Regions from separate parts of the Pontibaca methylaminivorans genome, predicted to be linked through region 2. Evidence: riboswitches for the same ligand, from Rfam matches in the RefSeq annotation. Region 2 holds a riboswitch; each other region holds the start of a gene.
The links. Region 2 has a riboswitch for thiamine pyrophosphate ahead of thiB (thiamine ABC transporter substrate binding subunit). Riboswitches for the same ligand answer to the same signal wherever they lie in the genome.
Positions count from the first base shown of each region.

Region 1: linked by a shared signal. The riboswitch ahead of thiS (sulfur carrier protein ThiS) and the one ahead of thiB (thiamine ABC transporter substrate binding subunit) in region 2 are both predicted to bind thiamine pyrophosphate.
Region 3: linked by a shared signal. The riboswitch ahead of thiD (bifunctional hydroxymethylpyrimidine kinase/phosphomethylpyrimidine kinase) and the one ahead of thiB (thiamine ABC transporter substrate binding subunit) in region 2 are both predicted to bind thiamine pyrophosphate.

Region 1 covers NZ_FTPS01000002.1:101,915-111,974, forward strand. Annotated here, with positions in the region: gene B0B01_RS11825 (cytochrome c) at 1-520, shown strand, start outside; gene B0B01_RS11830 (response regulator) at 657-1,076, shown strand; gene B0B01_RS11835 (PAS domain-containing protein) at 1,107-3,329, opposite strand; gene B0B01_RS11840 (ferritin-like domain-containing protein) at 3,626-4,132, shown strand; gene B0B01_RS11845 (hypothetical protein) at 4,178-4,495, opposite strand; gene B0B01_RS11850 (YidH family protein) at 4,591-4,983, opposite strand; TPP riboswitch at 5,144-5,247, shown strand; gene thiS (sulfur carrier protein ThiS) at 5,487-5,681, shown strand; gene B0B01_RS11860 (thiazole synthase) at 5,685-6,449, shown strand; gene B0B01_RS11865 (thiamine phosphate synthase) at 6,446-7,045, shown strand; gene B0B01_RS11870 (HesA/MoeB/ThiF family protein) at 7,021-8,034, shown strand; gene tenA (thiaminase II) at 8,037-8,720, shown strand; gene B0B01_RS11880 (antibiotic biosynthesis monooxygenase family protein) at 8,832-9,146, opposite strand; gene B0B01_RS11885 (TonB-dependent receptor domain-containing protein) at 9,259-10,060, opposite strand, start outside.
Region 2 covers NZ_FTPS01000001.1:610,414-620,473, forward strand. Annotated here, with positions in the region: gene B0B01_RS03025 (histone deacetylase family protein) at 1-498, opposite strand, end outside; gene B0B01_RS03030 (response regulator) at 601-1,302, opposite strand; gene B0B01_RS03035 (MarR family winged helix-turn-helix transcriptional regulator) at 1,299-1,802, opposite strand; gene B0B01_RS03040 (branched-chain amino acid aminotransferase) at 1,964-2,833, shown strand; gene aroC (chorismate synthase) at 3,164-4,267, opposite strand; TPP riboswitch at 4,370-4,474, shown strand; gene thiB (thiamine ABC transporter substrate binding subunit) at 4,508-5,482, shown strand; gene B0B01_RS03055 (ABC transporter permease family protein) at 5,458-7,050, shown strand; gene B0B01_RS03060 (thiamine ABC transporter ATP-binding protein) at 7,037-7,738, shown strand; gene petA (ubiquinol-cytochrome c reductase iron-sulfur subunit) at 7,919-8,482, shown strand; gene B0B01_RS03070 (cytochrome b) at 8,494-9,840, shown strand; gene B0B01_RS03075 (cytochrome c1) at 9,858-10,060, shown strand, end outside.
Region 3 covers NZ_FTPS01000001.1:2,240,720-2,250,779, reverse strand. Annotated here, with positions in the region: gene B0B01_RS10925 (TonB-dependent receptor) at 1-237, shown strand, start outside; gene B0B01_RS10920 (tetratricopeptide repeat protein) at 252-947, shown strand; gene B0B01_RS10915 (Fe2+-dependent dioxygenase) at 941-1,624, shown strand; gene exbB (tonB-system energizer ExbB) at 1,835-3,052, shown strand; gene exbD (TonB system transport protein ExbD) at 3,059-3,532, shown strand; gene B0B01_RS10900 (energy transducer TonB) at 3,529-4,410, shown strand; gene thiD (bifunctional hydroxymethylpyrimidine kinase/phosphomethylpyrimidine kinase) at 4,431-5,324, opposite strand; TPP riboswitch at 5,401-5,505, opposite strand; partial or broken gene B0B01_RS13445 (hydantoinase/oxoprolinase N-terminal domain-containing protein) at 5,959-6,468, shown strand; gene B0B01_RS10890 (hydantoinase/oxoprolinase family protein) at 6,505-8,031, shown strand; gene B0B01_RS10885 (hydantoinase B/oxoprolinase family protein) at 8,067-10,060, shown strand, end outside.

The sequences.
Region 1 (10,060 bases), on a different contig from region 2:
GGTCATCCGCCATTCGCTCCAGCACCTGCCCGAAAGCGACATCGACGCGATGGTGGCCTATCTGCGGTCGCTGGCGCCGAACGGCGGCGGCGATGCGCCCCCGCCCGCGCCCGAACGCGATGCCGACCGGATCTGGACGGCGGCGGAGGCCGGCGGGACGACGACCATGCTGGCCCGGGCGGATCCGGCAGGGCTCGATCCTGGCGCGCGGCTCTATCTCGACAACTGCTCGGCCTGCCACATGATCGACGGCAAGGGCGCGCCGCGGGTCTTTCCCGAACTCGACGGCAACCCGGTGGTGACCGACGCGGCCCCCGGTGGTCTGCTGCAGATGATCCTTTACGGCGACGAGATGCCCGCGACCGCCCGCATGCCGATGCGGCTGGCCATGCCGGCCTATGCCCGGCGGCTGAACGACGAGGACATCGCCGCGCTGGCCACCTTCGTGCGCAGCGCCTGGTCGAACCATGCCGATGCGGTCAGCGCCTCGGATGTCGCGGACGAACGCGCCCGGTACTGAGCCGCGCCTGCGGGTTCCGACCTGCCCCCGGGCCGCGCGCGGGCGGGGACAGCGGGAAATCCGTGTCGTCAAGACTTCATGACAGGTGCGCGGAACTGCGATATGGTCGCCCGGAGTCACCATATCGGAGCGACCCATGAGTTCGGATATCTGTCTCCCCCTTGCCGGCAAGACGATTCTCGTGGTCGAAGACGAATATTTCCAGGCCGAGGATCTCGAACAGGCGCTTGTGAAGGCCGGCGCGCGACTGGCCGGCCCCTGCCCATCCGTCGCGGCCGGGCGGATCGCGCTGGACGGGGAGCCGATCGACGCCGCGGTTCTCGACATCAATCTCGGCGGTGAAGACGTCTACGCATTGGCCGAGATACTGAACACCCGGAAGATCCCGTTCCTCTTTGCGACCGGCTATGACCGCGCGAGCCTGCCGCGGAGTTACCGTGGAACTCCGGTTCTGGAAAAGCCTTTCGGGATCGAGCAGCTTCTCGATGCGCTGGTCGGCCTTTGCGAGAGCGGGGAACGGCAGGCGGCTCGCAAGCAGCGGGCCCGGCAGGACTGACGTGATCGGGCGACCGTCCGGGCCCCGTGCTCAGGACGGCGCGACCGCCTGCAGCGTGCTGGCCGAGACCGGGATCGAGATTTTGCAATGCACGCCGTCGGGGGTGAGCACATGGCTGGTGCGCGCGCCCAGTTGATAGGGCAGCGCCCCGGTGATCAGATCGCGCCCCTTGCCGGCGCCATTCGGCAGGCCGGAGGGCATGACCACGCCACTTTCGCGCCAGTCGATATGCAGCCAGGGCGATCCGCTCGCTTTCGGCTCCAGCGACCAGGTAATGGCAAGCCGCCCCGGCGCCTGGCCCAATGCGCCGTATTTGACCGCGTTGGTCGCGAGTTCATGCAACGCCAGCGCCAGGGTCTGCACCGTCGACGAACGCAGGCGAACATTGCCCGGACCCGACAGGGTCGTCCGGCCCATGTCGGCGCTCATGGCGTCGAGCTCCGCCCGGATCAGTTCGTCAAAGGTGATCCGGCTGCCGCTTTCCAGCCGGGACAGAAGGCCGTGGATGCGCGCAAGGGCACTCAGCCAGTCGCCGAAACGGGTGCGGAAATCGGCCAGGTCGGTGCTGTCCCGCCCGATCCGGTCGGCCAGCGCATGAACGATGGTCATGAGGTTGCGGGTGCGGTGCTGGAGTTCGGCCACCAGCATCTGCTGACGTTCGTTCGCCTGCTTCGCCGCGGTCACATCCAGGCCGATGCCAGCCAGCGCCCAGACATTTCCGGCGCTGTCCACCAGCGGGAAATCCACATTCCGGATCCACCGCAGATCCCCGGTATCGGCACGCCGGATGCGGAATTCATGTTCGACGAGGGCGCCCGCGCGAATGCGCCGGATGTTGTCCAGAACCCGCTTGCGGTCCTCGGGCAGGACCATCCGCAGCCAGAAGCGCAGGCTCCTGTCGAACACCGCGCCGTCATAGCCATAGATCGCCGCCGATGCCCGGCTCGACAAAATTGTCCGCAGGCTGTCCACGTCGCGGATCCACAGGACACCGGGCGCGGCATCCGCGAACTGGGGGAACTGCGCCTCGCGCTCGCGAAGCTGCTCCTCCACGACCTTGCGCCTTGTTATGTTGCTGCCGGTGCCGAGCCACTCGGTGATCTCTCCGTCGCACCCGAAGATCGGGATCGCACGCGCAAGCACCCAGCCGGTCTGGCCGTCGGCCATGCGCACCCGATGCTCGAGCTCGAATTTCGACCTGGTGCGGATCGCCTCGTCAATGGCCGCCTCCAGCTCGTCCCGGTCCTCGGCCAGGATGTAGCGTTCCCGCCAGTCCGCGATGGGTTCGGTGACCGGTGACAGAAAATCGCTGCTTTCGAGCTGATACAGAAAATGCCAGTCGGCGCTCATGCGATAGACCGAAATGGCGCCGGCGGTGGCCAGCGCGCGGAAGCGCGCCTCGCTCTGGCGCAGGGCATCCTTTGCCCGCGTCTCCGCATCCACATCCATGATGATGGAGACCGCCCCGACGATCTCTCCGTCGGCATCGCGCAGCGGCACGGCCGAGGCATTGGTCCAGATCGCGGCGCCCGACCGGTCGGTGTGAAGGAAATCAATGCCGGGAACGCAACGCTCGCCGCGCAGGGCCCGCGCGCCCGGGAAATGCTCCGGCGCGACCGGCTCGCCGTCACTGGTCCAGCCGCGCCGGCGCGAGGCCGAGGTCGAATCATGCGACAACAGCCGCTTGTTGGGAACGAAACGCTCCCATTCGGGATTGGACAGGATCACCCGCCCTTCCGTATCGGTGAGCGCAAGACCGACGGGCAACACGTCGAGCAGGGCCGACTGCAACCGCACGGCCTTGTCCCTTTCCCGCTCCGCGCAGATCCTGCCGGTCGCATCCGCCGTGACATTCAGAAGGCCGGCGACGCGCCCCTCCTCGTCGCGGATCGGCGAATAGGAAAAATTCCACCAGGTGTTCTCGGGATAGCCATGCCGTGTCATCAGCAGCGGCATGGCTTCGAAGCGCAGGGATTCGCCCGCGAACACCCGCGTGACAAGCGGTTCGATCTCGTCCCAGATCTCGGGCCATGCGTCGCGGAACGGGATCCCGAGCGCCGCGGGGTGGCGCTCTCCCAGCATCGGGGCATAGGCATCGTTGTAGATCATCGTCCGCTCGCGGCCCCAGGCAAGCTGCATCGCGTGGCCCGAGCCAAGCACGATGTCCACGGCGGTCCTGAGATACGGCGGCCAGGTTTCGATCGGGCCGAGCGGCGTCGCGGTCCAGTCGAAGGCGCGGATATGGCGTGCCATTTCTCCATCACCGGGCGGCCAGGACGCTGCGCACATTTTCTTGGGCATCTGACTGTCCGTTCCGGCGGTTCTGACGGGCGCTTCGGGTTTCATCTGTCCTGCGAGCCGACTGTCCGGCGGAGCCGATGCGGCCTGTCTCGGATCAGTTCTGCCCTTGCGGAAGGTAACGCGTCAGGACGTCATAAGGTTCACCGCCGTGCCCGTCCATGGACCAGCGGACAAAACGCCCTGTCCGGCGCGGGAACAAAGCAGGGTGCCGGCGATTTCAGGAGGTCTCAACCCGAAAGGACGAACCGATGAAGACGACAGAGGATATTTTCCTGGCGTGGCTGCGCGATGCTCACGCGGCCGAGAAACAGGCGCTTTCCCTCCTGAGCACGCAGGTGGAGCATCTCGTTCACTATTCCGAACTGCGCGCACGGATCGACCAGCATATCGCGGAAACCGAAGAACAGGTGCGGGCGCTGGACGGGTTGCTCGAAAGCTATGACACCGATTCTTCGGCGATAAAGGACGTGACGGGCCGCATGATGGCCTTTGCGCAGGGCATCGGCGGTGCGGGTGCCGTCGACGAAGTCGTCAAGGGCAGCATATTCAGCTACGCGTTCGAGCAGATGGAGATCGCCAGCTACAAGGCCCTGATCGCCGTGGCGCGGCGCCTGAACGACCCCCGCGCCGTCGAGGTGCTCGAGGCCATTCTGCGGCAGGAGGAGGCCATGGCGCAGTGGCTGGCCGAGAACCTGGAGGCGGTCACGAACGAATACCTGCTTCGCAACGAGAGTGGCGAGGAAGCAAAACGCTGATCGGCGCCCGCCGGCGCGCCGTTGCGCCGGCGGCCCCTGCGGGGGTCAGAACATCTGCCGCCGCAGCGCCCTGCCGAGGCGGCGCGAATTGCCGGAGGTCTTGCGGCCCAGCGGGCCGAGCGCCGCACTCGCGACCTGATCCGGGCGCTTTCCCTGCAGCACGGCAGTTCCGGCCTGCACCATCGACCTGGCAAAAGCCTCCTGCTTTTCGCTGACCATCCGCGCCGATTCTCCCGGCGCCAGTTGCCAGAGCCCGGCCATTCCGGCCATGCGCATCATGATGATTGCCTGGGCCTCGGCATTCATTCGCCAGAAGGCGAAGCCGAGCTTCCAGTATTGCAGAACGGGTGTGGGCCTGATCATGTTCGGTGCTCCGGTTGAGAGGGGATCAGTTAGCTCTTGGCGGCGCGGCTGCCAGTGCCGGATGAACCCGCGCGCCGACGGGCCGGACGGGCCATTCAGGACAGCCACAGAATCAGGGCAACAAGAAGCGAAGCAACGCTCAGAGTCACGGCGATCAGCCACATGCGGCCGGCCGGCATCGATTCGACGTCATGTTCGTTGATGCGCCGCTGCGCCCTGCTGTCATGAACGGCGGCAATCAGGAAAATCATTATGGCGATGGCGATGAACAGGCTCGCCGCGATCTTGGCGATCCAGACCGGTTCCATGCTGTGAAATACCGCCTGCAGGCCGATCCCGACGACCAGCGATGACATGCCGGTCCGCATCCAGCTTCCGAAGGTGCGCTCGTTCGACAGCAGGACGCGGTCTTCGGACCATCCGGTGCGCATCTCGGAAAGATCGGACTTGTCCCGGCTGAATTCGATCTTCTTCTCGTCGTCATCCATATCTGGTCCCCGTCCCCGGCACCGGGGCAATATCTGCGCGCCGCGGCGCGTCTTTCGGCGCCCCCTTTCGGATCCCGAACAAGCGACCGTGGCGAAGGTTCCCGCCCTCCGGCCGCGCGCCCGGCTTGCAAAGGGGCCGGCGGCGCACTAGGCTGAGGGGACTTACTCGTTGGGGTGCCCCGCTTGCCGGGGCTGAGAGGCGCAGGCCGACCCATCGAACCTGATCCGGGTCATGCCGGCGGAGGGAACGGGTAGCTTGACGATGCAGGGCGGTATTGCGCCCAGGAAAGCCCCCGCGACAAATCCGTCGGCCGAAATGGGGGCGACGTGACTGCAATCGCATGTTCATCACAGACTCGGGCAACGCGTCCGACACCGGCTCTGACACCTGGTCCGGCTGCGGCACCGGCATGTCCGGGCCGCCCGCACCCGGCCCCGGCCGGACCGGCCGGCCATTGCGCGGGCCGCTGGTGCATCCCCGACATCATCAACGGAGGATCGAGATGAAGATCACCCTTAACGGCGAGGCCCGCAGGACAAGCGCCGCGACCCTGGCCGACCTGCTGGCGGAATGCGGGTTCGACGGGCGGATCGCCACCGCCCGCAACGGCGATTTCGTGCCCCGCACGCAGCGCGGCGCGACGCCGATTCACGACGGCGACCGGATCGAGGTCGTCGCCCCCATGCAGGGGGGCTGAGCCATGCCGGTTTTTTACGGGGTCGGGATCGACAACCCGCTCATGCTGGGCACGGCGCGCTATCCCTCGCCCCGGGTGATGGCCGAAGCCTTCCGCGCCTCGGGCGCGGAAGTCGCCACCGTCAGCCTGCGCCGCGAAAAGGGCGGCAGCCAGGAATTCTGGAACACCGTCAAGGATCTGGGCGTCCGCGTCCTGCCCAATACCGCCGGCTGCTTTTCGGTGAAGGAGGCCGTGACCACCGCCCATATGGCACGCGAGGTCTTTGAAACCCCCTGGATCAAGCTGGAGGTGATCGGCCATCCCGACACGCTGCATCCCGACATCTTCGGCACGATTCAAGCCGCACGCATCCTGAATGACGAGGGGTTCGAGGTCTTTCCCTATTGCACCGAGGATCTGACCGCCTGTCAGCAACTGCTTGATGCCGGCTGCCGGGTGCTGATGCCATGGGGTGCGCCGATCGGCACCGGGATCGGCCTTGCCAACCCGACCGGGCTACGCCTGCTGCGCGCGCATTTCGCGGATGTGCCGCTGGTCATTGATGCCGGCATCGGGTTGCCCTCGCAGGCCGCCCGGGCGATGGAGATGGGCTTTGACGCCGTGCTGCTGAACACCGCCGTCGCCCGCGCGGGCGATCCCGCCGCCATGGCGCAGGCGATGATGCGCGCGGTCCGGGCGGGCCGTGCGGCCGCGGTGTCCGGCCCGATGGAGCGGCGCGAGATGGCTGTTCCCTCGACCCCGTTCGACGGCATGGCGGATCTGGCATGACGCTGCCGCGGTTCTACCCGATCTTCGATTCCGCCGACTGGCTGGTGCGGATGCTGCCTCTTGGCGTCGGGTTGGTGCAACTGCGCATAAAGGACCGCAGCGAGCCCGACACCCGGGCCGAGATCATCCGCGCCCGCGATCTGTGCCGCGAACACGGCGCGATCCTGATCGTCAACGATCACTGGCGCATCGCCATCGAAGAGGGCTGCGACTGGATCCATCTGGGGCAGGAGGATCTGGATGCGGCCGACCCGGGCGCGATCCGCGCGGCGGGGCTGAAACTGGGCATATCCACCCATGACGATGCGGAACTGTCCCGCGCGCTGGCGCTGGATCCCGATTACGTGGCCCTGGGTCCGGTCTGGCCGACGGTGCTGAAAAAGATGAAATGGCACCGTCAGGGCGTCGGCAAGCTGACCGAATGGAAGGCGCGTATCGGCGATGTGCCGCTGATCGCGATCGGCGGATTGCGCCCCGAACGCGCCGCGCCAGCCTTTGCCGCGGGGGCGGATGTGGTCTCGGTCGTGACCGACATCACGCTGAACCCCGACCCCGAGGCGCGCGTGCGCGAATGGCTGCGGGTGGTGGTGGCGTGAACCGCTATGCCCGTCAGATGATCCTGCCCGAGATCGGCAGCGAGGGTCAGGCCCGCATCCGGGGCGCGCATCTTCTGGTGGTGGGCGCGGGCGGGCTGGGCGTGCCGGTCGTGCAATACCTGGCCGGGGCGGGCATCGGGCGGATCACCCTGATCGACCCCGATATCGTCGAGGAATCGAACCTGCACCGCCAGCCGATCTATGGCCCCCATGTCGGGCGGGCCAAGGTGCGGGCGGCGGCGGATGTCCTCCGCGCGCTGAACCCGCAGACCCGCCTTGTGCCGCTGTTCGAGTGGCTGACGCCGGACAATGCCCCGATGCTGGTCGCGGGGGCCGATCTGGTCCTTGACTGCGCCGACAGTTTCGCGGTGAGCTATCTGCTTTCGGATTGCTGCATGGCGGCGGGAAAGCCGCTGATCTCGGCCTCCGTCCTGGGGCTTGCGGGCTATGTCGGCGGGTTTTGCGGCGGCGCGCCGAGCTTGCGCGCGGTGTTCCCCGACCTGCCCGAGAACCTGGCCACCTGCGCCACTTCGGGCGTGCTGGGACCGGTGGTCGCGATGTTCGGGCTTCTCCAGGCGCAGATGGCGCTGGCCCTGCTGATCGGGCTCGAACCCTCGCCGCTCGGCCAACTGATCCGGCACGAGATGCCGGGCTTCCGCAGCACCGCTTTCCGCTTTGACGCGGCGCCCGAACCCGAGGGCCCCTGCCACCGCTTCATCGCGAAATCCGACCTGCGCACGGGCGATTTCGTGGTCGACCTGCGCGACGAGGCCGAGGCCCCCTGCCCGGCCGCGCCCGGTTCCCGCCGCATGAGGGTCGAGGATTTCGGCCCCTCCGGCCCCTTTCCCGCTCCCGGCCAGCGCGCGGTTCTTGCCTGCCGCTCGGGCCTGCGTTCATGGCGCGCCGCCGACCGGCTGCGCCCCCATTGGGATGGCGAGATCGTCCTGCTGGCCGACCCGCCGCCCGTTTCCACAGGAGAAGACCCGTGACCATCACGAACACCGCCCCCGATTACGGTCAGAGCTTTGCCCGATGGCGGGCCCATTGCCCCGATCTCTGGCACGACTACACCCATCACCCCTTTGTCGAGGGGCTGAAGGACGGCACCCTGCCCCGCGCCGCGTTCCTGACCTATCTGCGCCAGGATTACCTGTTTCTGATCCATTTCTCGCGCGCCTGGTCGCTCGCCGTGGTCAAGGCCGGCAACCTGGCCGAGATGCAGGCGGCCAGCGCCACGGTGCATGCGCTTCTGCATTTCGAAATGGCGCTGCATGTCGAGATCTGCGAGGGCGAGGGCATCAGCCGCGCCGAACTCGAGGCGGCGGAGGAAGCGCCCGCCAACATGGCCTATACCCGCTATGTGCTCGAGGCCGGCTATTCGGGCGATTTCCTTGACCTGCTGGCGGCGCTCGCGCCCTGCGTCATGGGGTATGGCGAAATCGGCGAACGGCTGCTGCGCGAGGCCGGCGAGACCCCCTATCGCGACTGGATCGAGACCTATGGCGGTGAGGAATTCCAGACGCTGTGCCGCGACACCGGGGCGCTGATCGACCGCGCGATGGCCGACCGGCTGGGGACCGATCCGCAATCGCTCCCGCGCTGGCCGGTGCTCTGCCGGCATTTTGCCAATGCCACTCGGCTCGAGATCGGCTTCTGGGGTCTCGGGCGGGCGTGACGCGAAAGGCGTGAAGGGCGGACGGGGGCAGGGGCGATGGGTGCCCTGACCCCGCCCGCGACCCGGCACGTGCTGGAGCGGACCCGGACGGCCGGGGCGCCATGGCCGCGGTCAGGCGCCTTCGACGACGGAGAAACCCTCGAACTGCGGGTGGCCGTCGGTCAGCACCTTGCCCGAGCCCGAACTGCGGTGATTGTCGCGGAAATTCTGCGATTTCGTCCAGGCGATGAAATCCTCCTTGCTTTCCCAGACCGTGTGCGAGGCAAACAGCGTATGGTCGCGCCCCTCTTCCTGCGGGCCGCGCAGCAAATGAAAGCTCTTGAATCCCTTCATCTGGGGCAGGCGGGTCTCGCGGTTCTTCCAGATATTCTCGAACTCCTCCTCGGATCCGGGGCGGACCTTGAAACGGTTCATGGCAATATACATCGTCGGTTCCCTTTTTCTGGCTCTGCGGGTGTTGGTCCGCAGGTCGTGAGGATGCGCGCGGCATCGGTGATCGCCGCCCGGCTCCTGCGGCCGGGCGACATGATAACGGCGGTCAGAAGCGGAAGTTCGCGGTCAGATAGGCGGTCCGCCCCTGCCCCGATCCGAAGGTGCTGAGCGCCGGCGTATAGGCGCGGTCGAACAGGTTGGTGATCCTGAGCCCGATCTCGGCATTCTCGCGGAACTCGAAGCTCGCGAAGGCATCGACCAGCGTATAGCCCGAGGTCCGCTCCAGCACCGGAGGCATGTCGCCCGAGGCCGCCACGTCGTTGGAAACGTAATGGATCCGTCCGCCAAGGTGCAACCGCCTGTCCAGGAGCCTTGTGCCGGCGGTCAGGGTGGCGATGTCGTCGGGCAGATTGTTGAGCGCGCCCAGACCCGGCTGCTGCGGCGGCAGTTTGCTGTCGGTGTGGGTATAGGCCAGGTCCATGTAGAAGCTGCCCGTATCATAGCCCGCGCCGATCTCGACACCCCGCTGCCGCGACGTGCCGGGCAGGTTGACATATTGCATGCGCCCGAAATCGGGATTTACGCGCGCGGCGACGTAATCCGTGATGTCCATGCTGAAAAAGCCGATCTTGGCGCTGAGGCTGTCACCGGCCATGAACAGGTTGTCGCGCTGGATATTGGCGCCGAGCTCCCATCCCCTCTGGCGCTCGGGGCGCAGGTCCGGGTTGGGCAGGAACGCGGCCGAGGTGCCGCCCGGATGGTCGCCGCCGGTCATGGTTTCCTGAATGGTCGGGGCGCGCATCGACTGCGACCAGGTGATATAGGGCTGCAGCCAGTCGGTCGCCTGCCAGGCAACCGTCAGCCGCGGGTTCAGCCGCCCCTTTGACTGGTCAACCCGGTAGGCCCCG
Region 2 (10,060 bases):
CGTGCCGTTGCCGTGATGCACGTCGAAATCCACCACCGCCACACGGGAAAGCCCGTGGTGGTCGAGCGCATGTTTCACCCCGATCGCCACGTTCGAGAACAGGCAGAACCCCATGGCGGTCTCCCGCTCCGCGTGGTGCCCGGGCGGGCGGGTCGCGCAAAAGGCATTTCCCGCCTCGCCGGCGATCACCATATCCACGGCGCGAACCACCGCCCCCGCGGCACGGAACGCGGCATCGAGCGATCCGGGCGACAGCCAGGTATCGGAATCAAGCGCCCGCCCGCCGTCCTGCGGCAGCGCCGCGCGCAGCCGGGCAAGGTAATGTGCCGGATGCGCCCGCAGAATCGCCGCCTCCTCCGCCAGCGGCGCGTCCGATCGCAGCAGGTCGAGCGGCGCCAGCGCCTCCAGCACCGCCTCGAGCCGCGCAACCTGTTCGGGATGCCCCGCGGGGGTCACATGGGCCAGGCAATCCGCATGGGTCAGAAGCGCAGTCGTCACGTCGATCTCCTTTCACCGGATGCTCCGGCCCCGGCCCGCCCGGGCCCTGCGGCAGCCGGCTTCTTCTGGCCGTAAATATCCCCGCCGGAGGCCCCTGCCCGCTCAATCGGGCGCCAGCATGTAACCCGAGCCGCGCACGGTCTGCAAATAGCGGGGCTGTTTCGGATCGGCCTCGATCTTGCGCCGCAGCCGGGTGATCTGCACATCCACCGCCCGCTCCTGCGCCTGCCCGCCGTCGCGGCCCAGGTCCTCGACAAGGCGCGCCCGGCTGACCGCCTCGCCCGGACGGGCCGAAAAGATCCGCATGAGCTGGCTTTCGGTCGCGGTCAGCCGCACCGGCGCATCGCCCCGCCACATCTCGCCGCGTTCCACGTCATAGCGGATCGGGCCGAGATGCAGGAACTTGGGCAGATCGCTGGCCGCCGAGGGCTCGGGCATGCGGCGCAGGATGGCATTGATCCGCAGCAGCAGTTCCTTCGGCTCGAAAGGCTTGGTCAGGTAGTCGTCGGCCCCCGCCTCGAGCCCGCGGATCCGGTCCCCGGTCTCGCCCCGCGCGGTCAGCAGCAGGATCGGCGTGTCGCGCTGCTCGCGCAAGGACCGGGTCAGGCTGACCCCATCCTCGCCCGGCATCATCACGTCAAGCACCAGGAGGTCGAAGTCGAGCCCCGCGAGCAGACGCCTCGCATGCGCTGCATCGCGCGCCGCCGTCACCAGGAAACCGTTGCGCAGCAGGTATTTGCACAACAGGCTGCGGATGCGCTCGTCATCGTCGATGATCAGCAGATGCGGTTCGGGAGCGCTCATGCCGGCCTCTTTCCGATCCGGGTCCGGATCTCGCGCAGCGCCGGGTCCATCATCGCATCGAGCACGCGGTGAAACCCGGCCACGGCCTCGGGGCCGGCGGCGTCGAAAGCGGCCGAAAGCCGCGCCCGCTGCGCGGCAGACAGCCGGTGCTCGAGCGCCACCCCCGAAGCGGTCAGCGCAAGGTGACGCTCGCGCCGGTCGAGCGTCCCGACCCGGCTTTCCACAAGCCCGTCCCCGATCAGCCGCCGCAGCACCCGGTTCAGCGACTGCTTGGTCACGCCGAGAATCTCCAGCAGGTTGCTCACCGTGGTTCCCGGCATGCGGTTGATGAAATGGATCGCACGATGATGGGCGCGCCCATAGCCGAGATCCGCAAGAATCAGGTCGGGATCGGCGGTGAAGCCGCGATAGGCAAAGAACATCGCCTCGATGCCCCGGCGCAACTGCTCGTCGCTCGGGAACGGCGCGCCCATATTCGTGCTGTCCTGTTCCGCCGTCATGACTCCGCCATCCTGCGCTCTGCCCCGTTTCTCGCCAGAGCATACGTCAGCCTTATTGACATTCCAAGGCTCGAGCAGTATCGAATCCGGGTTTCCATGCTGCTTTCCGCGCCCCGTATTCATTCGGAGTCAGGAGTATCCCCGCAAATCAGGAGTTGAACATGGCAGGCTATGACGACCGCGACGGCCAGATCTGGATGGACGGAAAACTGGTTCCGTGGCGCGATGCGAATGTGCATATCCTGACCCATGCGCTGCATTACGCCAGCGCCGTCTTCGAGGGCGAGCGCTGCTACAACGGCACCATCTTCAAGGGGCGCGAACACAGCGAACGCCTGATCCGCTCGGGCGCGCTTCTCGACATGCCGCTGCCCTATACGGCGGACGAGATCGACGCGGCCAAGGCGCTTGTGCTCGAGGCGAACGGCATGCGCGACGCCTATGTGCGCGTCGTCGCCTGGCGCGGTGCCGGCGAGGACATGGGGGTCGCGAGCGCACGCAACCCGCTGCGCATGGCGGTCGCGGCCTGGGAATGGGGCGCCTATTACGGCGATGCCAAGACCAGCGGCGCGAAACTCGACATCGCGAAATGGCGCCGCCCGAGTCCCGACACCATCCCCTGCAAGGCCAAGGCCGCCGGGCTTTACATGATCTGCACCATGTCCAAGCACGCGGCCGCGGCCAAGGGCTGTTCGGATGCGATGATGCTCGACTACCGCGGCTATGTGGCCGAGGCGACGGGCGCCAACATCTTCTTCGTCAAGGATGGCGAGGTCCACACCCCCCTGCCCGACTGTTTCCTTGACGGCATCACCCGCCAGACCGTGATCGGGCTGCTGCATGAAAAGGGCATCAGGGTGCACGAGCGCCACATCAAGCCCGAGGAGCTCGAGGGGTTCGAACAGTGCTGGCTCACCGGCACCGCCGCCGAGGTCACGCCGGTGGGGCAGATCGGCGAGGATTTCCGCTTCGAGGTCGGCGCCCTGACCCGCGACATCGCCGAAACCTACGAAAAGCTGGTTCGCAGCTGACCGCCGGCCCCGCCGGCCGGTCATTGCCGCGAGGTCAGGCAGATCAGACCGGGCCGGTCAGACAACGGCCCGGCGCGACGATATCTGCCGCACCATCAACCCGGACAGTTCCCGGACAGCCCCGGAGCGCGGCAGGCGGTCGGATATGCCGCGCCAGCAACGGGGGGGCGATGATCGCGGCCGCCACGCCGCTGCGGGTTGTGGTGGCCGTATTCATGGATCACTGAATGGGAAAGCCCGGCTGGCCACATGTCCGGGTTGCCTGAGATGCCCTGCCTGGACGCCGGAAACGGAACTCCCGGCCGCTTTCCGCGTTCCCTGCGCCGGGCCTCAGCCGAGCGGCACCGGGCCGGCACCGATCTGGCCGCGGTGCAGCAGGTAATGGTCGAGCAGGACGCAGGCCATCATCGCCTCCGCCACCGGCACCGCGCGGATGCCGACGCAGGGGTCGTGCCGCCCCCGGGTGACGATCTCGGCCGGCTCGCCTGCCTTCGTCACGGTGCTGCGCGGGCGCATGATGGACGAGGTCGGCTTGACCGCGAAACGCAGCACCACGTCCTGCCCGGTGCTGATTCCGCCGAGGATCCCGCCCGCGTGATTGCTGGAATAGACGGGCTGTCCGTTCTCGCCGGGAAAAATCTCGTCGGCATTGGCCTCGCCGGTGAGTTCGGCCGCGGCCATGCCCTCGCCGATCTCCACCCCCTTGACCGCGTTGATGCTCATCATCGCCGCCGCCAGATCGGTATCGAGTTTTCCGTAGACCGGCGCGCCGAGCCCGGCGGGCAGGCCCGAGGCCCGGACCTCGACCACCGCGCCGACCGAGTTGCGGTCCTTGCGCACCTCGTCCAGATAGCCGGCCCAGAGTTCCGCAGCCCCGGCATCCGGGCACCAGAAGGGGTTGCGCTCGATCTCGGCCGCATCGAACCGCGCGCGGTCGATCCGGTGCCTGCCGATCTGCACCATGTAACCGGTGATCCGCAGGTCGGGCAGCAGACCGGCAAGCGCCGCCCGGGCCAGCCCGCCGGCCGCGACCCGCGCCGCCGTTTCCCGCGCCGAAGAGCGCCCGCCGCCGCGATAGTCGCGGATCCCGTATTTCTGCCAATAGGTCATGTCCGCATGGCCGGGGCGGAACTTTTCGGCGATGTCGCCGTAATCCTTCGAGCGCTGGTCCATGTTCTCGATCATCAACTGCACCGGCGTGCCGGTGGTCTGCCCCTCGAACACGCCCGAAAGGATGCGCACCCGGTCGGGTTCGCGCCGCTGGGTGGTGTGGCGGCTCTGCCCCGGCTTGCGGCGGTCCAGCCAGTGCTGGATCATGGACTCGTCAATGCCGACGCGCGGCGGGCAGCCGTCGACCGTCGCCCCGAGCGCGGGCCCGTGGCTTTCGCCCCAGGTGGTGACGCGGAACAGGCGGCCGAAGCTGTTGAACGACATGGGGCTTTCCTTGCGGGTGCGGATCCTGCCCCGTCCTTAGCGGCGCCCCCCCGCCGTCTCAAGCGCTTTCATCTTGCCGCCGCGCTGGCGGCACCCTAGACTGGTCCCGCCTCGGGGAGCCCGTCACGGGCTGAGACGCGCACCCTGCGCGGACCCGTTGAACCTGAACCAGGTCGTGCTGGCGGAGGGAAGGTCCGGGTTCATCCACCGCTTTGCCTTCTGCCGCGACGGAGGATGACGATGAAACGCCTTGCGATCGCTGCGGGTATCTTCTGGGCCGGTGCGCTGTCCGCGCAGCCGGAACTCACCGTCTATACCTACGAAAGCTTCTTCACCGAATGGGGACCGGGGCCGAGGATCAAGGCCGCTTTCGAGGACCAGTGCGACTGCCGGCTCAATCTGCTGGGCATCGGCGACGGGGCGACGTTTCTTGCGCGGCTCAGGCTCGAGGGGACGCGCAACCGCGCCGATGTCGTGCTCGGGCTCGACACCAACCAGATCGCCGCGGCGCGCGAGACCGGACTTTTCGCGCCGAGCGGGGTCGAGGCCGATTACGACCTGCCGGTGACATGGGATGATCCGGTATTCGTGCCCTATGACTGGTCGCTTTTCGCCTTCGTGCACCGCAAGGAGACGCCCGCACCCGGCAGCTTTCGGGAACTTGCGGACAGCGACCTCAAGATCATCATCCAGGATCCGCGCTCCTCGACGCCGGGGCTCGGGCTTCTGCTCTGGGTGCGCGACGCCTATGGCGACGAGGCACCCGGGATCTGGAAGGGGCTTGCCGACAATATCGTGACGGTCACTCCGGGCTGGAGCGAATCCTACGGGCTGTTTCTCGACGGTGAATCCGACATGGTGCTGTCCTGGACCACCTCGCCCGCCTATCACCGCATTGCCGAGGATGACGACAGCATCGAGGCGGCCCTGTTCAGCGAAGGGAACTATGCGCAGATCGAAGTCGCCGCGCGGCTGAAGAACAGCCGCGAGCCGGAGCTTGCGCAGGAATTCCTGCAGTTCCTTCTTTCGGACAAGGCGCAGGCGGCCTTCATGACCGGAAACTGGATGTATCCCGCCGTGCTCCCGCCGGGTGGGCTTGCCGAGGGGTTCGACCCGCCGCCCCCGCCGGAAAAGGTGCTGCTGCTCGACCCCGGGCGGGCGGCGGCGCTGCGTGACGAGGCGCTGGCCGAATGGCTCGACGCGCTGTCCCGCTAGGCGCCGCAGTGCCGGGCAGCGCCCTGCTGGCCCGCGTGCCCGGCTGGATCGCCGGCGGGCTGGTCGCGGCGCTCACGCTCGGCGCGCTGATCGCGGTCATCGGCCAGGCCAGCCCCGGTGCACGGATCGGCAGTGCCGCCGACTGGGCCGCGATCCGCTTCACGCTGGTGCAGGCGCTGCTTTCGGCCGGCTTCAGCACCGCGCTCGCGGTGCCGCTGGCGCGGGCGCTGGCCCGGCGGCGCTTTCGCGGACGCCGGCTGCTGATCGCGCTGTTCGGCGCACCCTTCATCCTGCCTGTGATCGTCGCGGTGCTGGGGCTGATCACCGTGTTCGGGCGCGCCGGCTGGGTCAGCGCGGGGCTTGGCCTCGTCGGGCTGCCGCCGCTTCAGATTTACGGGCTGCACGGGGTGGTGCTTGCGCATGTGTTCTTCAACCTGCCGCTGGCGACCCGGCTGGTGCTGCAGGGCTGGCAGGAGATCCCGGCCGAGCAGTTCCGCCTTGCCGCGCAACTGGACGCTACCCCCCGCGACATCGGCCGCCTGCTCGAACGCCCGATGCTGCGGCGCACCCTGCCCGGGGCGGCGGCGGTGATCTTTGCCATCTGCCTCAGCAGCTTTGCCGTTGCGCTGACGCTGGGCGGCGGGCCGCGTGCCACCACGATCGAACTCGCGATCTATCAGGCTTTCCGCATCGAATTCGACCTTGGCCGCGCGGCCTGGCTTGCCTGCATGCAGATCGCCCTGACCTTCGGCGCCGCGCTGCTGGCGTTACGGCTCGGGCGCGGCGAAAGCCTTGGCACCGGGCTCGGGCGCGTGCTCGATCGCTGGGACGGGGCGACCCTGCGGTATCGGCTGCTCGATGCCCTGCTGATCGCACTGGCGGCGCTGCTTCTGCTGCTGCCGCTTGCGGCGGTGGTCACGGCCGGGGTGCCGGGTCTTTGGGCCCTGCCGCCCGTGGTGCGCGGGGCGGCACTCAATTCGGTGCTGGTCGCGCTCGCCAGCACGCTCGTCATGCTGCTGATCTCCCTGCCCATGAGCGCGGCAGCCGTGGCCGGACGGGGACGCGGGGTGGTCGAACTTGCCGCGCTGCTCGGGCTTGCGGTCTCGCCTTTGGTGATCGGCACCGGGCTGTTCATCATCATCAACCCGCTGGCCGACCCGCTGCTGATGGCGCTGCCGCTTACGGGGGCCGTGAATGCGGTGATGGCGCTGCCCTTCGCCATGCGCATCCTGCTGCCGCGGGCCCGGCAGGTGGCGGCGCAGGACGGGCGGCTTGCGCAGTCGCTCGGCCTTGGCCGCTGGTGGTTCACGCGCCGCATCCTGCTGCCGCGGATGCGGGCCCAGATCGGCTTTGCCGCGGGTCTGTCCGCCGCGCTCTCCATGGGCGACCTCGGGGTGATCGCGCTGTTTGCCTCGCCCGGTCAGAAGACGCTGCCGCTTGTGGTCTATGAACTCATGGGCAGCTATCGCATGGAGGCCTCGGCGGCGGCGGCCCTGCTGCTGCTCGCGCTGTCCATGTCGCTGTTCTGGCTGTTCGACCGCGGGGGAAAGTTCCATGCTGAAGCTTGAACGCGCCGTGATCCTGAGCGGCCCTTTCACCGTCGAGGCCGACTTTTCGGTCGCGGAAGGGGCGCGGGTCGCGGTGATGGGGCCATCGGGGGCGGGCAAGAGCACCCTGCTCGAGGGGATCGCGGGTTTCCGCCCGCTGCGGCAGGGGCGCATCGCCTGGCGCGGCGCCGATATCACCGCGCTGGTGCCCGGCAAGCGCCCGGTCGCGATGCTGTTCCAGGACGGCAACCTGTTTGCGCATCTCACCATCGCCAACAACGTGGGCCTCGGCATCCGCCCCGACCTGCGGCTTGACCGCGCCGCCCGGGCGCGTGTCGATGCGGCGCTCGAACGGGTCGGGCTTGCCGGGCTGGGCGCGCGCCGCCCGGCCGAGCTTTCCGGCGGCCAGCAGAGCCGCGCCGCGCTCGCCCGCGTATTGGTGCAGGACCGCCCCGTCCTGCTGCTCGACGAGCCCTTCGCCGCGCTCGGGCCGGCGCTCAAGCGCGCCATGCTCGACCTCGTGGCCGACCTCTGCGCCGAAAAGGGCACGACTTTGCTCATGGTCAGCCACGACCCGGCCGATGCGCGCCGCCTCACCCCGCAAACCATTGTGGTGGATGCGGGAATCGCCGCGCCGCCGCAGCCGACGGCAGAACTTCTCGCCAATCCGCCGGCCATGCTGCAGGATTATCTCGGCCGCGAAATCTGACCGGATCGAGGATGCGATACTCGCTGCAGATCTGCGACATTGCTCAAGAATGCCTTTGTGCCGCATCTATGAACGCTGGACGAGCGCGTTTTGCGCCGCTAGACACGCGCTCGTGACTGTCGCGCAATGCGGCGCAGACTCATGCCCGGTCCCGGGCTCAGGAATATGGAGCAGAACCTCGTGTCCCACGCAGAACACCACGAAGGCACCCGGAGGGATTTCCTCTATTATGCCACTGCCGGCGCAGGGGCCGTGACCGCAGGTGCCGCGATCTGGCCGTTGGTGAATCAGATGAATCCCTCGGCCGATGTGCAGGCGCTGTCGTCGATCCAGATCGACATCAGCGGCGTCAGCGAAGGCACCCAGCTTACCGTCAATTACCTCGGCAAACCCGTGTTCATCCGCCACCGTACCCAGGCAGAGATCGACGAGGCGCGCGAGGAGGACATCTCGAGACTGCCGGACCAGCTTGCCCGCAACGCGAACCTGCCCGACGATGCGCCCGCAACCGACGAAAACCGCGCCATGCCCGATGCCGAGCAATGGCTCGTGCAATGGGGCGTCTGCACGCATCTCGGCTGCGTCCCGCTTGGCGACGGGGCCGGCGACTTCGACGGCTGGTTCTGCCCCTGCCACGGTTCGCATTACGATTCGGCCGGGCGGATCCGCAAGGGCCCGGCGCCCGAGAACCTGCCGATCCCGGTGGTCCAATTCGTTGACGATACAACGATTCAACTGGGTTGAGGGAGCGCGACATGTCTGGAATTCCGCACGATCGTTACGAAGCCAAATCCCGCGGCGCGAAATGGGTCGAAAGCCGCATCCCCGCCATCACGCTGATCTATGACACGCTGATGATCCCGACCCCCCGCAACCTGAACTGGATGTGGATCTGGGGAATCGTCCTGGCCTTCTGCCTTGCACTGCAGATCGTCACCGGCATCGTGCTGGCCATGCATTACACGCCGCATGTGGACCTGGCCTTTGCCTCGGTCGAACATATCATGCGCGACGTGAACGCAGGCCACATGCTGCGCTACCTGCATGCGAACGGCGCCTCGCTGTTCTTCATCGCCGTCTATGCGCATATCTTCCGCGGCCTCTACTACGGCTCCTACAAGGCCCCGCGCGAGATCACCTGGATCATCGGCATGCTGATCTTCCTGCTGATGATGGCGACCGGTTTCATGGGGTATGTGCTGCCCTGGGGGCAGATGTCCTTCTGGGGCGCAACCGTGATCACCGGCCTGTTCGGCGCGATCCCCTTCATCGGCGATGCGCTGCAGACCTGGCTGCTGGGCGGGCCCTCGGTGGACAATGCGACGCTGAACCGTTTCTTCAGCCTGCATTACCTGCTGCCCTTCGTCATCGCCGGGCTGGTGATCGTCCATATCTGGGCCTTCCACAGCACCGGCAACTCGAACCCCACCGGGGTCGAGGTGCGCCGCGGCTCGCGGGCCGAGGCCGATCGCGACACCCTGCCCTTCTGGCCCTATTTCGTGATCAAGGATTTCTTCGCCCTGGCGCTGATCCTGACCGTGTTCTGGGCCATCGTCGGCTTCATGCCGAATTACCTCGGGCATCCCGACAACTATATCGAGGCCAACCCGCTGGTGACGCCCACGCATATCGTGCCGGAGTGGTATTTCCTGCCCTTCTACGCGATCCTGCGCGCCTTTACCGGCGAGGTCTGGGTGGTGCAGCTTGCATCCTTCCTGACCGGCGGCATCATCGACGCCAAGTTCTTCGGCGTGATCGCCATGTTCGGCGCGATCGTGGCCATCGCGCTGGCGCCCTGGCTCGACACGTCGCGGGTGCGCTCGGGGCGGTTTCGGCCGATGTTCAAGTGGTGGTTCGCGCTGCTCGTGATCGACTTCTTCGTGCTGATGTGGCTTGGCGCCATGCCCGCCGAGGAACCCTATGCCAGCTTTGCGCTGATCGCTTCGGCCTACTGGTTCTTCTACTTCCTGGTGGTCCTGCCGGTCCTCGGCCTGATCGAGACCCCGGCAGCCCCGCCGGCCACGATCGAAGAGGACTTCCGCAGGCACTATCCGGGTGACGAGGCTGGCCGCACCAGCCCCGAATCCACCCCGGCCGAATGAAACAAGGAGCGCACGCAATGTTGAGGAAAACCGCAATCGCTGCCGTTCTGGCCGCTGCGCTCGTCCCGGCCGCGCCGCTGCTGGCGGCGGACGAGAACCACGTCACGGATTTCTCCTTTTCCTTCGAGGGTCCGTTCGGCAAATACGACCAGCACCAGCTGCAGCGCGGCCTGCAGATCTATACCGAGGTCTGCGCGGCCTGCCACGGGCTGCGCTACGT
Region 3 (10,060 bases), 1.6 Mb from region 2:
CTGGCGGGCGGCATCCGCTATGCCTCGAAATACTTCTCCAACCCGGACAACACCGCGCAGATCCCCGAGACGTTCTCGCTCGACGCGATGATTTCCTATGAGCAGAACGACTGGCGGCTGGCGCTGAACGCCTACAACCTGACCGATCACCAGAACTACAGCTCGACCTTCAGCAGCTCGCGGGCGGTCCCGGATTCGGGGCGGACCTTCGTGGTCTCGGTCAGCAAGCGGTTCTGAACGCGGGGCAGACCGTGCAGGCAACCAAAGCCGGAAAACAGGACAGCGCGGCCGCAAGGGCCGCGCTGGCGCTTGGGCAGATGCTGCTGAACAGCGGCGATGCACCGGCGGCCATCGAAAGTTTCCGCATGGCTGCGCGCAGCGGCGAGGCGATGGCGCTGACCATGCTCGGGCGCATCCATGACCGCGGCTGGGGCGTGGCCCCCGACCCCGTGCAGGCTGCCGACTGGTTCCGCCGCGCCGTCGATGCGGGCGAAGCCTGGGCGATGTTCAACCTGGCCGACCTTCACCTTTCCGGGCGCGGCGTGACACGGGACACTGCCACCGCGCATGCCCTTTACGCCAAGGCCGCGGGGCATGGTCATGTGCAGGCGCTCAACATGCTCGGCATGCTGGCCGAATCGGGTGACGGCCCGGATCTGCCCGACGCCGCGGACGACTATTTCCACGCCGGGGCCGAGGCCGGCGATCCCTGGGCCATGTTCAACCTGGCACGCCGCATGATCGAGACGGGGCACATCGAATCCGCGCTCGGCTGGCTGGGGCGTTCGCTCAACTGCGGCTTTCCCGACTACTGGCGCGCCATGGCCGCGGGGCTGGCCGGTCATTCCGACAGCCGCCTGCGCACCCTTGCGGCGCAGGCGCGCGCAAGGACCGCCGCCGCCGCCACCCCTGCCCCGGACCACCACCAGGAGCCGCCGTCATGCTGATCGCCATCCCCGGGGTTCTGAACCCGGCCGAGGTTTCCGAACTGCGCCGCGCGCTCGATGCCGCCGACTGGCAGGACGGGCGCAAAACCGCGGGTTCCCAGTCCTATGATGTGAAACGCAACCACCAGCTCGACCCCGACAGCCGCACGGCGCTGGAGCTCGGGCAGTTCATCCTCGACCGGCTGGCCGGAAACGCGCTGTTCATGTCGGCCGCCCTGCCCCACCGGATCCTGCCGCCCATGTTTAACCGCTACGCGCAGGAGGAAACCTTCGGCATCCATGTGGACAATGCCATCCGCTCCGTGCCGCTGACCGGCGAGCGGCTGCGCACCGATCTTTCCATGACGCTGTTCCTGTCCGAACCCGAGGAATACGATGGCGGCGAACTGGTGATCGAGGACCAGTTCGGCGCGCAGCAGGTCAAGCTGCCGGCGGGGCACATGGTGCTTTATCCCTCGACCTCGCTGCATCAGGTGACGCCGGTCACGCGGGGGGCGCGGGTGTCGTCCTTCTTCTGGCTGCAGAGCATGGTGCGTTCGGACGAGCGGCGCACGATCCTGTTCGACCTCGACCAGTCGATCCAGTCGCTGTCTGCCCGGAATGGTGCCAATTCGCCCGAGGCGGTGCGCCTGACCGGCATCTATCACAACCTGATCCGCATGTGGGCCGAGATCTGAACCTTCCGCGCCCGGCCGCCCATATGAGAAAACTGTTTCGCGGGGCCTTGACGGGAAGCCGGAAATAGTTGAGCAAGCCACTCAGGTAATGAACCCCCACCTTCCTGCGGCCGCAAGAGGCCCTGAACATCCGCCGGGGCGCCACTCGCCCGACTGCTGAAAATCGTGAAAGGTCGTCACATGTATTTTCCTGTCGAAAACGGACGCAGCATGACAGGCCGCCCCGGGACCGGACCGCGCGCGGTTGCTTTTGTCCTCGCCGGTCTGCTGGCGCTGGCCGCCCCGCTTCATGCCTCGCCCGCAGGGGCGCAGACCGTCCCGCCGGATCAGGACAGCGCAACGGAAACGCCCGAGGGCACGACACCGGCCCCGGAACGCGCGGCGCCCGCCGCCGAAACCGGCGAATCCCCGGCAACGGCCGACGAAGCGGCTCCGCAGACGGCGCAGGACACATCGCCAACGTCGCAAGCCGCGCCCTCCGGCAGCGAGAACGCGACTCCCGCACAGCCCGACGCCGCGGTCACCGACGTCACGCGGTTCCGTGCCATGGATGCTGCGAACGATTCGGCAAGCGATTCGGCGGGCGGGCCGGAAACGCCTGCACCCCAGGCCACCGACGGGACCGCGGCACAGGCGGCCCCGATCCCCTCGCCGATCGAGGATCCGGCCGGCGCCCTGTCGTCGCTGCTTTCCACCCCCGAACAGAGCGGCGAGTTGCCCGACGACCTTTCTCCGCTCGGCATGTATCGCAACGCCGACGTGATCGTGAAACTGGTGATGCTCGGGCTGATCTTTGCCTCGCTCGTGACCTGGACCGTGGCCCTGTTCAAGGCGCTCGAAATCATGGGCGCGCGGACACGGGCGGGCAAGGCGCGCCGTCTGGTCGCCGAGGCGCGGAGCCTGCGCGACGCCGCCGAGCGCATGAAAGGCAGCCGCGGCCCGGCCGGCGAGATGCTGCGTGCCGCCCTGACCGAGGCCGAGCTTTCCGGCCCGGCGACCGATCACGCGGGCGGCAGCGGGCTCAAGGAACGGGTGACTTCGGCGCTTGACCAGATCGTCGCAAGCGCCGGGCGGCGCGCGGCCGTCGGCACCGGCATCCTTGCCACGATCGGCTCCACCGCGCCCTTTGTCGGGCTGTTCGGCACCGTCTGGGGAATCATGAATTCGTTCATCGGCATTGCCGAGGCGCAATCGTCGAGCCTTGCGGTCGTGGCCCCCGGCATTGCCGAGGCGCTGCTTGCCACCGCGCTCGGCCTTGTTGCGGCGATCCCGGCGGTCATCATCTACAACGCCTGCGCGCGCTGGATCACCGGCTATCGCCATGAGCTTTCCGAGGTTGCCGCCGGAATCGAGCGGCTGGTCAGCCGGGATCTCGATTTCCGGCAGCTTGCCGCCCCCCATGACCTGACCGCCCGTGCCGCAGAGTAAGAACCCATGCCAAGCCGTTTCCGCAACAGCCTGACCGATGACCTGCGGGACAACCACGAAATCAACGTGGTGCCGTTCATCGACATCATGCTCGTGCTTCTCATCATCTTCATGGTCGCGGCGCCGCTCGCGACGGTGGATGTGGACGTGGACCTGCCGGGCTCCAACGCGCCGCGCGCCGAGCGGCCGGACGAGCCGATCTATCTGACGCTGAAATCGGATCTCACGCTTGCCCTTGGTGAAACCCCGGTGACGCGCGAGGACATCGCCGGCCGGCTTGAACAGGAAACCGGCGGCGATCACGAGGCGCGGATCTTCCTGCGGGCGGACAAGGGGGTCGATTACGGCGAATTCATGGAGGTGATGAACCTTCTGCGCTCGGCCGGCTATCTCAAGATCGCCCTTGTCGGGCTGGAGGGCGGCGCCGCAGCAGCAGCGGCCGCGGGCGTGTCCGACCCGGACGAACAGGCCGCACCATGAGCACCGGGCCCGATCCCCTTGCTGCGATACACCGCGGCGGCGGGCGGAGCGCACGCGTGCTGCTCTGGGCCGGGGCGGCGGTGATCGCGCTCGGCGCGCATGTGGGCGCGGCGGTGCTGATTCTCCATGTGCCCGAGGAAGACACGGCACCCGACGGGCCGCCGCCCGCGATCATGGTCGAGCTTGCCCCCCTGCCCGAAACGGCAGAGGTCGATGAAACCGAGGTCGGCGAGGCCGAGCAGAACCTTGAGGATGTCGAGGAGCAGCCCGAACCGGAACCCGAGCCCGAGCCCGAGCCGGAAGAACCGGAGCCGGAACCCGAACCGGAACCGGAACCCGAGCCCGAGGAAATACCCGAGGTGGAGCTTCCCGAAGCCGAGGTCGCGGACCCCGAGATCGCCGCCGTGCGCCCGAAGGAACGCCCGGAACGTCCGGAGCCGAAAAAGGTCGAACCCGAAAAGCCCCGCGAAACCCCGCGCGAACAGCCCAAGCCCGAGACCCCGCCGCAGCAGGCGCAGACCCGGGCCGCGACCCAGGCGCCCCAGGCTGCCCGGAATGCCGCCACGGCGGATTCGGCAGCGCAGGCCAGCTCGAACGTCTCGCCCTCGCGCTGGCAATCGCAGCTCATGGCGCATCTGGAGCGGCGCAAGCGCTATCCCGGCGCGGCACGGGCGCGGCGCGAAGAGGGCACGGCGCAGGTGCGCTTCTCGATCGACGAGCAGGGCAATGTGACCAGTGTCTCGCTGGCGGCCTCCTCCGGGTCGGCGGCGCTCGATGCGGCGGTGGTCGAACTCGTCCAGCGCGCCTCGCCGGTTCCGGCCCCGCCGCCCGGCGTGAATCGCACGATCGTGGCCCCGATCCGCTTCAGCATCCGCTGACGCTCCCTGTAGCGGGACCGTCAGCTTTCCACCTCATGCGTCCTTTCGGGGGCCGCATGATCCGTCTTCTGCCGCCCGGGCGCCAGCCAGATCGCGTGGAAATGATGCACCGGTCCCCGCCCCTGCCCGACCCCCAGTGTGTCGGCCGCCGCGATCGCGCCCTGAAGCCAGCCATGGGCGCGGGTGACCGCCACCCCCATGTCGAGCCCCTTGGCCAGCCCGGCAGCGATCGCCGAGGACAGCGAACATCCGGTGCCATGCGTGTTGCGGGTGGCATGGCGCGCGGCGCCGAGTTCAAGCGGCTGCGGCCCGACCAGGACATCGGTGCAGAAGTCTCCCTCCCCGTGTCCGCCCTTCATCAGCACCTGCTGCGCGCCCATCGCCCGCAGACGCTCGCCCTGTTCGACCATCTCGCCGCTGTTGCGCGCCGGCTCGCACCCCAGAAGCCAGGCGGCCTCGTGCAGATTGGGCGTGAGCAGGGTGGCAAGCGGGAGCAGCTTTTCACGCAGCACCGGCATCGCCTCGGCCGCGATCAGCGCATCGCCTGATTTTGCCACCATCACCGGATCGAGCACGACCGGAACCGGCCGCCGGCCAAGCCACACGGACAGACGCTCGGCGACGCAGGCCACCGCCCCGGGGTCGCCCAGCATACCGATCTTGACCGCGCTCACCGCGAGGTCGTCAAAAACCGCGTCGATCTGGGCGGCGATCATCGCCGGGCTCACGGCATCGACCATCGTAACGCTGCGCGTGTTCTGCGCCGTCACCGCGGTCAGCACCGAGGCCCCGTAAACCCCGAGCGCGGAAAAGCTTTTCAGGTCGGCCTGGATCCCGGCGCCGCCGCCGCTGTCCGAGCCGGCGATGGTCAGGGCAATCGCAGGTATGTGAATGAATGATGCTGCTGCTGGCATGGCCGACGCTCCGGTTGTGGCGGGTGGCGGCGGCATCGGGAAGGGATCGCGCGCGGTTGCGCTGGAACAGGCGGGCCTGTTCCACTCTACCCTTCCCTCCGCCGGCATGACCCGGTTCAGGTTCGATGGGTTGACGCTGTCGCGCCTCTCAGCCCCGTCAGGGACACCCCAAGCGTATGAGTTCCGTGCGTCATCTTAACGCGCAGGTTACCGCTTGCAAGGGTCATGGTTTCCGTCCTTCGCGGGGGCCGGCTGATTCGTCGGCGGCGCGGACTTCCGCCCAGATTGCAATCCGTCGGATGCCTGCCCGCCAGAGCTGCGGAGCGGAGACGGTGGCTTTTGCGGTGCAGAAACCGGAGCATTTGCCGCTATCCCGTTGCCTGGGCATTTTATTCTGCAGGATTGGCCGCTTCGGTTTGCAATTGCAGCATGACCCGAAAGAATTTGTAGCGCAAACGAGATTAATGCTGTAGCGTGAAAGGGCATTCAACAGCGAATGCGGCCATATCACCCGATGCCCTGTGCGAACGGCGTGAATGACCACCAAATCCCAGACATAATTGCACTGGCAATACGCAACGCTACTCGTGTTGTGCGTGCAATCCACTCCGCATAAACGGGAGGAAATATTCATATGAGTATGGATGGAACAGGCGCGGATTCTGCGCTCCACGGAACGCGTATCAGAGCGGCAATCGACGTCGGTGGAACATTTACCGATATTTTCGTTCTCGACGCAAATGGCAACCAGACGGTGGCAAAAGTCGCGAGCACCAAGAACCCGATTGACGCCATCATGAACGGTGCGGAGGCAGCCAATATAAACTGGAAAGACGTGGAACTTTTCACGCATGGAACGACCATTGCGACCAATGCTCTCATCACCCGGAATTTCAAACCTGCGGCAATGGTGACGACGCGCGGATTCCGCGATGTTCTGGAAATCGGCCGTGGCACACGCGAAGATCCTTGGGATGCCTACAAGGAGGGGACGCCGCCCTATATCCGCCGTCGGGATCGTCTGGTTGTCAGCGAGCGCATCAATTACCGCGGCGAAATCGTCGAGCCGATGGACGAAAATGAAGCTCGCGAAGTGGCCCGAATTCTCCGCAAGCGCAATGTCACCGCCGTCGCGATCTGTTTCATCAATGCCTATATCAACGGCGAGCATGAAATGAGAATGGCCGAGATACTTGCCGAGGAACTCGGCGAGGATGTGGCCATCACGACCTCGCACGAAACCCATCCCGAAATCTTCGAGGACGACCGGTTTTCGACCACGGTTGCCAACACGATCCTTGCGCCGATCATCCGGCCCTATGCGCGCGATCTCGACCAGCGGACGACCGCAAGCGGATACGAGGCCGACGTTCTGCTCCTGCATTCGGGCGGCGGCGTGATGACACCGGCGACGGCCGAGAAATACGCGGCGCGGCTTGCCGCATCGGGGATCGCCGCCGGCGCCATCGCCAGCAAGTATTTCGCCAGCCTCTGCGGCCACAGCAATGCGATCGGCCTCGACATGGGGGGAACCTCGGCGGATATCTCGCTGGCGGAAAACGGGTCGCTGCGCATGACCGACAAGTGGGAGGTCGACTGGGGCCACCCGATCTGCTTCCCTTCGGTCGAGGTTCTGACCATTGGCGCCGGGGGCGGTTCGATTTCCTGGATCGACAAGGCCGGCTCGCTGCGCAACGGTCCGCAATCCGCCGGCTCCGTGCCCGGCCCTGCCTGCTACAAGGCCGGCGGCTTCGATCCGACCAACACCGATGCGAACATCATCCTGGGGCGTGTCGGCACCGAACTCGCCGGCGGCAGCATGAAGCTTGACCGCGAGGCAGCCATCGAGGCGATGCAGAAGGTGGCCGAGCCGCTCGGGCTCGACATCATCGACGCGGCACTCGCCACGCTGCGGGTCGCGAATGCCAACATGGCCGATGCGGTCCGCCTGATCTCGATCGCCCGCGGCCATGACCCGCGCGATTTCGCGCTCGTGGCCTTCGGCGGTGCCGGACCGCTGCACGGGGTGGACATCGCCCGCGAGCTCAACGTGCCGATGGTGATCGTGCCGCCCAACCCGGGGGTGACCTCGGCGGTCGGCTGCATGCTGGTCGATGTGCAGCATGACGTGACGCAGATGTTCCTCAAGGACGCGGCCGAGGCCGATCCGACGGACATCGAAGCCACCTTCCGCAAGATCGAAGCCGAGGGCCGCGAGCGGCTTGAACGCGACGGTGTGGCCGAAGAGGACATGACCTTCCAGCGTTTCGTGGACATGCGCTATCGCGGTCAGTGGCGTTCGCTCGCGGTTCCGGTTCCGGGCGAAATCAAGTCGATGAAAGATGCCGTTTCGATCTTCCACGACGAATACGAAAAGGCGCATAACTTCCGGCGGGAGGATTTCCCGGTGGAAATCTATCGCCTGACCGTTCGTGCCATCGGCGTCACTCCGAAACCGACCTTCCCGAAAGTCGAAATCGACAGGAATGCGCAGGCAACGCCCAAAGGATCGCGCGAGGTCTGGTTCCACGGGCAGACGAAGGCCGTCCCCACCAATCTTTACGACCGCGATGATCTTCCGGCGGGTGTGACGATCAACGGACCGGCGATTATTGATCAGCTCGACTCGACCACCGTCATTCCGCCGGACGCCACGGCCTATATCGACGAATGGCTGAATATCCAGATCAACGTCAATACCGCATGAACGCCGCGTCCGACGCGACATCGAAAGGAAACGACATGACACAACCGACCAAATTCACCGGCCTGTCCGACAAGGGAATTCAGTTTCCCCCGGCACCCGAAGACCGGAAGACCGAATTCCAGACCAGCCTTGACCCGATCACGTTCGAGGTGCTGCGAAACTCCTTCGTCAACATCGTCGACCAGATGGCCGAGCAGCTTCTCCGGACCTGTTATTCCTTCGTGATCTATTGCCGCGACTTTTCCTCGGGGCTGAGCGATCCGCAGGGCAATCTCGTGATGCAGGGGACCGGCGACATTGCCGCCCACGTGGGAACGCTCCATTATACCTGCAAGGCGGTGATCGAGGAATTCGGCGACGATATCCACCCCGGCGACGTCTTCATCATCAATGACCCGTTCCGCGGCGGCAGCCACTTCAACGACACCCGGATCCTGCGCCCGATCTTCTACAAGGGCGAGCTTCTCGGCTATTCGCAGGCCAATGGTCACTGGGCCGATGTGGGCGGCGCCGCACCCGGTTCGTTCAACATCACCGCGCTTGACCATATGGGCGAAGGGCTGCGCATCACCCCGGTCAGGGTCTGGAGCAAGGGCGTCTGGAACGAGGACGTGGCGCGTTTCATCGCGGCCAACACCCGCAACCCCGGCGACATCATCGGCGACATGCAGGCACAGGCCGAAGCCACCGCGGTTGCCGAGCGCGAAATCGTCCGGCTCTGCGACAAGTACGGGGTCGACACGATCCGCACCGCCTTCCAGGAGGTGCAGGATTACGTCGAGGTGCTCATGCGCGCCCGGCTGTCCGAGCTGCCGGACGGAACCTGGTATGCCGAGGATTACATCGACCAGGATCCCAAGCTCGAGGAAGGGCTGATCCCGATCAAGATCAAGTTCACGATCGACGGCAACCACGCCCATTACGACCTGTCCGGTTCACACCCGCAGATCTCGACCTTCCTCAACGCGGGATACGGGGGCGCCTTTGCGGGGATCGTCGCCGGGACCAAGTACCAGTTCCCCGAGCTGCCGCTGAACTCCGGGCTTTACCGCGCGGTGACGGTCAACGTCGGCGAACCCGGCACCGTGGTCAACGCGGAATGGCCAAGCCCATGCGCGGGCTTCTGTTCCGGGCCATTCGAAAAGCTCATGAACTCGGTGTTCGGTCTCTGGGCGGAAATCCTGCCAGAGCGAACCATGGGCTGTGCCTTCAACCTTGAATATCTGCTGGTCGGCGGGCGCGATACCCGGCTCGAGGGGCGACCTTACTTCATGTGGTACGACTGGATGGCCGGCGGCTGGGGCGGCCGCAACGGGCGCGACGGGTTCAACGCGACGGCCCCGGTCTTTGGCGCGCAATACGGCATCCAGCCGCTCGAAGGTCAGGAACGGCTCGCTCCGGTGCTGACGAAATGCCATGACCTCGTGCAGGACTCGGCCGGCCCGGGCGAGGCGCGCGGCGGGCTCGGCGCCGAAAAGGGCGGCTCCGTCTTCGAGGGCGAACGCATCGTGGTCTCCTACTGCTGCGACCGCGAACGTTCGGTCACATGGGGCATGTGGGGCGGCCTGCCGTCGATCCCGCACGGGGTCTGGCTCAACAAGGGGACCGAGCGGGAGCGCTATCTCGGCTCGATCTTCTCGACCCTGCCGATCGACGTGGATGACGTGTTCACACGCCCCTCCGCCGGTGGCGGCGGTGTCGGCGATCCGCTCCTGCGTGACCCGGAACTGGTCTGCGACGATGTCACCGATGAATATGTGAGCGTCGAACGCGCCCTGATCGACTACGGGGTCGTCATTCGCGAAATCGACCGCGATCTCGCCCAATACGAGGTCGATCACGAGGCAACCGAGCGCGAGCGCAAGCGGATCGCTGAATCCCGCATCGGCTGGCTCGAACAGGATGCCGAGGAAATCGCGCGGAAATATCGCGACGGCGACCTCAACGTGATGGACTGCGTGCGTCAGTATGGCGTGATCCTCGACTGGGGTGACGGCACCCTTCTGCCGACGACGACCCAGCAGTTCCG